Linked DNA regions of Corallococcus sp. EGB. The protein of the gene in region 1 interacts with the protein of each later gene in a pairwise test. Links are inferred from orthologs where the notes say so. Each region holds a gene or a part of one and is shown in the gene's direction. Other genes may lie near its edges. The genes, in order: KYK13_RS35490, ftsZ and ftsA.

The links.
Region 2: the proteins of KYK13_RS35490 (region 1) and ftsZ interact in binary tests that used the Escherichia coli proteins (3 or more experiments, as listed by UniProt). The link is inferred for Corallococcus sp. EGB from one-to-one orthologs.
Region 3: the proteins of KYK13_RS35490 (region 1) and ftsA interact in binary tests that used the Escherichia coli proteins (3 or more experiments, as listed by UniProt). The link is inferred for Corallococcus sp. EGB from one-to-one orthologs.

What each region holds. Positions count from the first base shown.
Region 1 is NZ_CP079946.1:8,699,966-8,702,989, forward strand. The notes cover bases 119-2,991. They hold KYK13_RS35490 (rod shape-determining protein), read left to right. Parts: upstream 119-974; coding sequence 975-2,009; downstream 2,010-2,991. Other genes in these bases: KYK13_RS35485 (glycosyltransferase family 2 protein), read left to right, coding at 119-747; KYK13_RS35495 (hypothetical protein), read right to left, coding at 2,053-2,991. Also shown: more of KYK13_RS35485, read left to right, coding at 28-118; more of KYK13_RS35495, read right to left, coding at 2,992-3,024. UniProt on the Escherichia coli protein: Forms membrane-associated dynamic filaments that are essential for cell shape determination. Acts by regulating cell wall synthesis and cell elongation, and thus cell shape.
Region 2 is NZ_CP079946.1:7,261,173-7,264,155, reverse strand. Bases 119-2,950 are described here. They hold ftsZ (cell division protein FtsZ), read left to right. Parts: upstream 119-829; coding sequence 830-2,071; downstream 2,072-2,950. Other genes in these bases: KYK13_RS29510 (acetyl/propionyl/methylcrotonyl-CoA carboxylase subunit alpha), read left to right, coding at 2,605-2,950; KYK13_RS29515 (hypothetical protein), read right to left, coding at 2,087-2,431; KYK13_RS29525 (Ig-like domain-containing protein), read left to right, coding at 119-491. In the rest of the region: more of KYK13_RS29525, read left to right, coding at 1-118; more of KYK13_RS29510, read left to right, coding at 2,951-2,983. UniProt on the Escherichia coli protein: Essential cell division protein that forms a contractile ring structure (Z ring) at the future cell division site. The regulation of the ring assembly controls the timing and the location of cell division.
Region 3 is NZ_CP079946.1:7,270,647-7,273,797, reverse strand. Bases 1-3,000 are described here. They hold ftsA (cell division protein FtsA), read left to right. Parts: upstream 1-882; coding sequence 883-2,118; downstream 2,119-3,000. Other genes in these bases: KYK13_RS29525 (Ig-like domain-containing protein), read left to right, coding at 2,463-3,000; KYK13_RS29535 (cell division protein FtsQ/DivIB), read left to right, coding at 1-841. In the rest of the region: more of KYK13_RS29525, read left to right, coding at 3,001-3,151. UniProt on the Escherichia coli protein: Essential cell division protein that assists in the assembly of the Z ring. May serve as the principal membrane anchor for the Z ring.

The sequences.
Region 1 (3,024 bases):
GTGGAAATGCGATAGGGCGGGGCCGCCATGCTCGTCTCGCTCGTCATTCCCGTCTACAACGAGATTCCCACCCTGGCGGAAATCCTCCGCCGCTGCACCGCGGTGGACTTCCCCAAGGAGCTCGTCCTGGTGGACGACTGCTCCAAGGACGGCAGCCGCGAATTCCTGCGTCAGCTGTCCGAACAGGGCCTGGACGTCCTGGGGGGCACGCCGAAGAACCGGAACGAAATCCGGGTGCTCTTCCAGGAGAAGAACCAGGGCAAGGGGGCCGCGCTGCGCCGGGGCTTCGCCGAGGCCACCGGGGACATCATCCTCGTCCAGGACGCGGACCTGGAGTACGACCCCAAGGACATCCCGCGGGTCATCCAGCCCATCATCGACGGCGAGGCGGACGTCGTCTTCGGCAGCCGCTTCATCGGGTCGCCACGCCGGGTGCTGTACTACTGGCACACCGTGCTCAACAACACGCTCACCATGCTCTCCAACATGACGAGCGGGTTGAACCTCACGGACATGGAGACCTGCTACAAGGCCTTCCGCGCGGAGGTGCTGCGCTCCGTGCACGTGGAGGAGGACCGGTTCGGCTTCGAGCCCGAAATCACCGCCAAGGTGGCGCGCGGCAACTGGCGCGTCTTCGAGGTACCCATCAGCTACCACGGGCGCACCTACGAGGAGGGCAAGAAGATTGGCTGGAAGGACGGCGTGCGGGCCCTCTACGCCATCGCGAAGTACTCGCTGAAGCGCTGAAACACGTGGACGTCCGCCCGGCCGCTGTCCTGGAGGGGATGCGGCGGGGGGCCTCCGAATGCGGACAAGGGAACAGACGGACGGGTGCGGTTGGTTGTCCAGCGAGCGGCACCCGGAAGGGGTTCCGGCTTTTCTTCCTCCGTCCTGCCGCGCGTAGTAGTTTCGACAACGCACTCCGTCTGAAGGGCGGGGAGTTTCCCGGCCCTTCCGAAAGTTTCCGTCCCCGTATGTTCGACTGGCTCCACACCCTGTTTTCGCGCGACCTCGCCATCGACCTGGGCACGGCGAACACGCTCATCTACATCCGCGGCCAGGGCATCGTCTCCAACGAGCCCTCCGTCGTGGCGGTGCAGCAGGACTCGCGCGGCGGCAAGAAGGTGCTCGCCGTAGGCAAGGAGGCCAAGGAGATGCTCGGCAGGACGCCGGGCAACATCGTGGCCATCCGGCCCATGAAGGACGGCGTCATCGCGGACTTTGAAATCACCGCCGCGATGCTGCGCTACTTCATCCAGAGCGCGCACAACCGCAAGACGCTGGTGAACCCGCGCATCATCATTGGCATCCCGTCCGGCATCACGGAGGTGGAGCGCCGAGCGGTGCGCGAGGCGGCCGCCAACGCGGGCGCGCGCGAGGTCTATCTCATCGAGCAGCCCATGGCCGCGGCGATTGGCGCGGGCCTGCCGGTGACGGAGCCCAGCGGCAACATGATTGTGGACATCGGCGGTGGCACGTCCGACGTCGCGGTCATCAGCCTCGCGGGCATCGTGTTCGCCAAGTCCGTCCGCATCGGCGGTGACAAGCTGGACGAGGCGATCATCCAGTACGTCAAGCGCAAGTACAACCTGCTCATCGGCGAGCGCACAGCGGAGCTCATCAAGATGGGCATCGGCACGGCGTACCCGACGGACGAGGTCATGACCATGGAGATCAAGGGTCGCGACCTGGTGGCCGGCGTGCCGCGCACGCTGACGGTGTCCAGCGACGAGGTGCGCGACGCGCTCGCGGAGCCCGTCAACGGCATCGTGGAGGCGGTGAAGCTGACGCTGGAGCGCACGCCGCCGGAGTTGGCCGGTGACATCGCGGACCGCGGCATCGTGCTGGCCGGTGGCGGCGCGCTGCTCAAGAACCTGGACACGCTGCTCCGCGAGGAGACGGGCCTGCCGGTGTTCCTCGCAGAGGACCCGCTGTCCGCCGTGGTGATTGGCGCGGGCAAGGCGCTGGAGTCGCTCGACATCCTCCGCCAGGTCTGCCAGCCGGGCTGACCGCGCTCCTGCTTGCGGTACCGTGACGGCGCCGGACCCGGTTTCAGGGGTCGGCGCCGTTCGCGTTTCCGGCCGTCGCCGTGGCGGTGGCCCGGGGCAGGGGCAGTCCGGTGGGGGTGACGATGCGCGCCTCGCAGCTCCGGCGGCGCCCCTCCCGGTCATCTTCTCCGCGGGCCTGCTCCTCCGCGGTGGCGCCGGTCAGGTGGATGCCCGGCGGCAGGGGCTGCGCCACCTTCGCGTCCATGCAGGCATCGAAGGCGCGCCGCATCCAGGGGCCGGCGGCGCGGACCGCGAAGCCGCCGAGCGCATCCATGCGGGCAAGGCCGTCCAGCCGCTCCGTGAACACCGGATGGCCCTCGGGGGCATCGCGCCGGGCGTGGACCAGCGTGGCGGCGGCGCGCAGGCCGGGAGCCAGGCGGAGGAGCTCCGGTCCGGTGGCGCGCGACAGGGACAGGACGTGGTTGCGCAGCGGTGCGCGCGCGAGCATCAGCGGCAGCGAGGCGTTGAAGACATTCTTCGCGCGCGCATCCCCCACCCGCGTGAGCTCCAGCGCGAGCAGCGCGCTGACCTCCGGGTCCAGGCGGGACAGCACGGCCTCGGATTCGCCCACGGCCTCTTCGAGCGCGCGCTTTGGATTGAGCAGCGTGTCCCGGGTGAGGCGCAGCACGGCGCGCTCCACGGGCGTGGTCACCGCCGCGAGCTCCGCCTCCTTGGGTGAGCGCTCGCCGGTGAGCAGGGCCAACATCGCCATGCGCTCTGGCATGCGCGCCAGGAGGGGGGGAACCCAGTCGCGCATCACATAGGAGGTGTGCTCGGGACCGGCGGCGGCCGCCGTGCGCCCCGCGAGCACCAGGAAGTCCCAGGTCCGGTGGCGCGCGTCCTGGCCATGACGGCGCACCAGCGCCGTGGCCGCGTCGCGCAGCTGCGCGCGCAGGAGGATGCGCACGTGCAGCTCCAGCGCCTCCAGGGTGTCCGGCGGGTGCTTCTGCGCCAGGGATTGCGCCAGCCTCGCCGT
Region 2 (2,983 bases), 1.4 Mb from region 1 along the record:
ACGGCATCCCCGACGTCGCGGACAAGTGCCCCAACGAGCCGGAGACCATCAACGGCGTGGATGACGAGGACGGCTGCCCGGACAAGGGCAAGGTCAAGGTGCTCGTCGAGGGCGAGCGCATCCTCATCCTGGAGAAGGTCTACTTCGCCACGAACAAGGACGTCATCCTGCCGCGCTCGTTCCCCATCCTGAAGCAGGTGGCCGCCGTGCTGCGCGCCAACCCGCAGGTGGAGCTGCTGCGCATCGAGGGCCACACGGACAGCCAGGGCAACGACGCCGCCAACCTGGACCTGTCCAAGCGCCGCGCCGCCAGCGTGAAGGCGTTCCTCATCAAGGAGGGCATCGCGGGCGAGCGCCTGGAGTCCGAGGGCTTCGGTGAGACGAAGCCCGTGGACACCAACAAGACGGCCGCCGGTCGTGAAAACAACCGCCGCGTGGAGTTCAACATCACGCGGATGGGCAAGGTGGAAGTGGAGAAGCCCGCCCCGTAGCGCTTCACTCCCGGAATGAAACACGAAAGGCCCGGTTCCCTCCGAGGGAGCCGGGCCTTTTCGTCATCCGCCCCGTCCTGTCACGTCACGCGGGAGCGGAAGGCTGGCACGACTGGCCACGGCGAGTCGCCGGACGCGAGTCAAGAGGGTGTTTACATCCGCGAGATGTCCGCATGGCAGCTGATGCCATTCGCGTAAGTGGGCGTCAGGACTCGGGCGCGCAGCAGGGCGCTACAGGCTGGTAGCGGAATACTTGCCAAAGCGCCCGACTTCCTGATGATTGTCGAGGGTGGGTGTTTCCGCGGACGGCGCCGCGGTGCTTCCGCCACGAGGACGACATGGACCAGTTCGAGCAGAACAAGCAGGCCGCGAAGATTCGTGTCGTGGGCGCGGGCGGGGCGGGCTGCAACGCGGTCAATACGATGATTCTGTCGAAGCTGGACCGCGTCGACTTCATCGCCGCCAACACCGATGTCCAGGCGCTCGCCGCGAGCAAGGCGCCCACCCGGCTGCAGCTGGGCCAGGCGCTCACCAAGGGCCTGGGCGCCGGCGCCAACCCGGAGATGGGCCGCGAGGCCGCCCTGGAGTCGCGCGATCAGATCGCCGCCGTGCTGGAAGGCGCGGACATGGTCTTCGTCACCGCGGGCATGGGCGGTGGCACCGGCACGGGCGCCGCGCCCATCATCGCGGACATCGCCAAGAGCCTGGGCTGCCTCACGGTGGGCGTCGTCACCAAGCCCTTCCTCTTCGAAGGCAACAAGCGCCGCAAGCAGGCCGAGCAGGGCATCGTGGAGCTCAAGGCCGCGGTGGATACGCTCATCACCATCCCCAACCAGCGCCTGCTGTCGCTCTCCAATGAGCCCATGCCGCTGCTGGAGACCTTCAAGCGCGCCGATGAAGTCCTGCTCAACGCCGTGCAGGGCATCAGCGACCTCATCCAGTACCACGGCTACATCAACGTGGACTTCGCGGATGTGAAGACCATCATGAGCGACAAGGGCCTGGCGCTCATGGGCACGGGCCACGCCTGCGGCGACCGCCGCGCCATCACCGCCATGCAGCAGGCCATCTCCAGCCCGCTGCTGGAGGACGTCTCCATCGACGGCGCCACGGGCCTGCTCATCAACATCACCGGCGGCCGCGACATGACCCTGCAGGAGGTCAACGAGGCGCTGACGCTGGTGCACGACGCGGCGGACGGTGAGGCGGAGATCATCTTCGGGTCGCTCATCGACGAGCAGATCCAGGACGAGGTGAAGATCACCATCATCGCCACCGGCTTCGTGCACCGGGACGCGCCCAAGGCGCGCCCCATCGCGCAGGTGGTGCCGGTGTCCATGGTGGGCCGTCCTCCGGCGGCGCCGCCGCCGTCCGTGCTGTCCTCGCCGCGCGAGGAGGTGGCCAGCCTGGTGCCCGCGAAGAGCACGCCCCGTCCGACGTTGTCCACGGTGGAGGCGCCCAAGGCTGGCATGCAGAGCGCGCGCACGTCGGTGGTGAAGGACGCGGCGCTGCCCCTGGACGAGGATCAGTTCGACATCCCCACGTTCCTGCGCCGCCAGGGCCAGACGGAGCTGCCGTAGCGCGCTGCGGGGACGCTAGCCGCGGGGGAGGCGGGCGACGCTCGCCGTACCCCTGCCGGTGAGGCGATCGCATTTGGTGAACAGTCCGTCCACCTCGTCGTAGAGCGAGTCGATCCGCTCCGACGCGCTGGGGGCCGGGAGCAGTCCGTCACCGGACAGCTCCTCCAGGCGGGTGCCGGCGCGCTGCAACAGCTGCAGGGCCTTGAGCAGCGAGCGGCCCTGCTTCGTGCCGTCGGGCGTGAAGAGGGTGCCGCCCTCGTAGAGCGTCACCAGGTTGGCGCGGGTGTCCTGCTGCCGCTGGTGGAGCCGGTTCCGGTACAAGTCCAGACGGCGGGCGCGACGGGCACCATGCAGGTCCACGACGCTGTGCGTTCCTGTCGAGGGAGGATTCACGTCGGGCAAGGTACGCCAGGGCCTCGCAAGGCCGCAAATTTACGGGACTGTACGGACATGTTGCGCACCCGCCCGGACGCTTGTCAGTCAAGGGGGTGGGGGTTAGGTTGGCCGCCCTTCGCAACGCCAGGGTGCCTGCCATGTTCCAGAAGCTGCTCATCGCCAACCGGGGTGAAATCGCGCGTCGCATCGGGGCGGTGGCCCGGGGCATGGGCGTGAAGACGGTGGCGGTGTACTCGGACGCGGACGCGAACCTGCCCTTCGTGAAGGAGGCGGACGAGGCCGTGCGCATCGGCCCCGCGCCCGCGAAGGACAGCTACCTGAGCATCCCCGCCATCCTGGAGGCGGCGAAGAAGACGGGCGCGCAGGCGGTGCACCCGGGCTACGGCTTCCTGTCGGAGAACGGCGAGTTCGCCCAGGCGTGCGCGGACGCGGGGCTCACCTTCGTGGGCCCGCCGCCCGCGGCCATGACGCGGATGAAGGACAAGAGCCAGGCGCGCAAGCTGGTGTCCGCCGCGG
Region 3 (3,151 bases), 1.4 Mb from region 1 along the record:
CAAGAATCGCCGCCGCATGGATGCCGCACCGCGCAACGACGCGGTGAAGGGCGCGGTCCGTTCGCACGGGCCGTCGGTGGTGAAGGCGCTGGGGCTGGCGGCGGCGACGGCGGGGCTCATCTGGGGTGCCATCGAGCTGCGCGCCTGGGCGGTGGTGACGCCGCGCTTCGCGCTGGAGTCGGTGAACTTCAGCGGCCTGGAGCGGGCGTCGCGGCCGGAGCTCTTGAAGCTGTCCGGGCTCACGCCGGGGCAGAACCTGTGGACGCTGGACACGGCGGCGCTGGCCCGGGCCATGGGGCAGCACCCCTGGGTGCGCACGGTGGAGGTGACGCGGCGGTTTCCGCGCGGCGTGTCCGTGGAGGTGACGGAGCACGCGCCCGCGGCACTGGCGGTGCTGGGTGACCTCTACGTGCTGGACGAGGAGGGCGAGCCCTTCAAGCGCGTCACCCCGGGTGACGGGCTGGACCTGCCGCTCGTCACGGGCGTGGAGCGCGATGCGTACGTGGCGGACCCGGACGCGGTGCGTTCGAAGTTCCGCGAGGCTTTGGATGTAACCCGTGCTTATGCGCGGTTGTCGCCGGGGCGATCCGACCGGCTGTCCGAGGTGCGCCTGGAGAACACCGGGCTTGCGCTGGTGACGGCGACGGGGCAGGAGGTGCGCCTCGGTGCTGGCGATACGGAAGTCAAGCTCCAGCGGCTGGCGCGCGTTCGACGCGAGCTCAGCACAAGGGGGCTTGCGGCCGCGATCATTCGCCTGGATAACCGTGCCCGACCGGGTTGGGTGGCGGTGAGGCTTTCGAGTGGGTCCGACTCCGAGAGGAGCGGGGGCTCGACGCAGTGAGGATGCTTCCTTCACGAAAGTGAGGGAGCCTGGGAGGAGTCATGGCGAAGCAGAAGTCGGGGGAGATCATCGTCGGCCTCGACATCGGCACGACGAAGATCTGCGCCATCGTCGGCGAGCTGACCGATAGCGGTATCGACATCATCGGTATCGGTACGCATCCGTCGAAGGGATTGCGCAAGGGCGTCGTGGTCAACATCGAGGCCACGGTGTCGTCCATCCGGCGCGCCGTGGAGGAAGCCGAGCTGATGGCCGGGGCGGAGATCTCCCACGTGTACACGGGGATCGCCGGCGGCCACATCAAGGGCTTCAACTCCCAGGGCATCGTCGCGGTGAAGGACAAGGAGGTCCGCGACGCGGACATCGCGCGCGTCATCGACGCGGCGAAGGCGGTGGCCATCCCGCTGGACCGGGAGGTCATCCACGTCCTGCCGCAGGAGTTCATCATCGACGACCAGGGCGGCATCAAGGAGCCCCTGGGCATGGCCGGTGTGCGCCTGGAGGCCAAGGTGCACATCGTCACGGGCGCCGTCTCCAGCGCGCAGAACATCGTGAAGTGCGCCAACCGCACGGGCCTGAACGTCTCCGACATCGTGCTCCAGCCGCTGGCCTCCGCGGAGGCGGTGCTGAGCGAGGACGAGAAGGAGCTGGGCGTGTGCCTCGTCGACATCGGCGGCGGCACCACGGACATCGCCATCTTCTCCGGCGGCTCCATCGTCCACACGGCGGTGATTGCGCTGGGCGGCAACAACCTGACGAGCGACATCGCCATCGGCCTGCGCACCCCCGCGCACGAGGCCGAGCGCATCAAGCAGAAGTACGGCTGCGCGCTCGCGTCCATGATCAACAAGGACGAGACGATCGAGGTCCCCAGCGTGGGCGGCCGTCAGCCGCGCGTCCTGGGCCGGCAGATCCTCTCGGAGATCCTCGAGCCGCGCGTGGAGGAGATCTTCCAGCTGGTGCACCGGGAGATCCAGAAGTGCGGCTACGAGGACCTGCTCGCGTCCGGCATCGTCATCACCGGCGGCTCCACGCTGCTGGCGGGCATGCCGGAGCTGGCGGAAGAGGTGCTGGGCCTGCCGGTGCGCCGGGGCATGCCGCGCGGCATTGGCGGCCTGGTGGACGTGGTCAAGAGCCCCATGTACGCCACGGGTGTGGGCCTGGTCGTCTACGGGGCCAAGCACATGGACCGCCGCATGTTCCGCATCCGCGAGGACGGCAACGTCTACAAGAAGGTCAAGGGCCGGATGCGCGAGTGGCTGGAGGAGATCTTCTAGTCAGGCTCCTGGAGTTTTGACGCGCTGAGCCAAGGGGCCCCTTCGGGGGCCCTTTCGCGTTTCTGGGGGGGGGCTGTGTCCGGGCGCAGGATTGGCGCGTCAGGGGGGACGCTGACGCGTCAATCTGGGACGCGGAACCTCTTCCAGAATCCAGAATCCGGCTCCGGCTTCCGGACGGCCGCCGTAAGCACGGGCAGCCGGCCGTGCAACTTCCAGGATTTGGACGAATTGGAATTTCGACAGAGGATGGCTTCCCGCTTGCTACGGGAGCCCACGGCTCCCGGAACGGACTCCGCCGTTCCTGGTGAGCCTCCGAACCTATGACTCCACACAAGACTTCGCGGTTGCTGACGCCCCTTGCGGGACTCCGCCGCTCGGCCGCGGGCCTGTTGGCCCTGCTGTGTGCCGTGCTGTTGGCGCCACCCGCCTACGCTGAACCGGACACGTTGGGTCTGGGCAATGGCCACAACGGTGCGCTGACGGTCAACGCGGCCAACACGGTCATCAACACGTACACGCGACTGACCGCGACCGCGCCCGTCGGCCAGACGTTCGTGAACGTCACGGACACCACCGGCTTCGCCGTGGGCGACCTGGTGATGATCTACCAGTCCACAGGCTATTCCGGGGCGTTCAATTCCGGTGATGCGGGCCCGTTTGACTTCACGTCGAACGCGGTGGGCAACTGGCAGTTCGTGCGCGTGACGGCGCTGACGGCAACGCGCCTGACCTTCACGGGCGCACCGCTCACGGCGGCGTTCACGGGCGGCACGAGCGCGACGGCCATCCGGACTTCGGCGCAGGCCATCCGCGTGCCGGAGTACACGACCGTGACCATCAACGCGGGCGCGAGCATCGTCGCCCGGCCGTGGTCCAGCGCCGATATCAACGACAACCTGGGCGGCGTCGTCGTCTTCCTTGCCACGGGGACGGTGACGAACAACGGCACCATCTCGGCCACGGGCGCGGGTTTCCGCGGCGCGGAGTACTTCAACGGTGATGGTGACAACTGCCCCGCCACCGCCCTCGATCG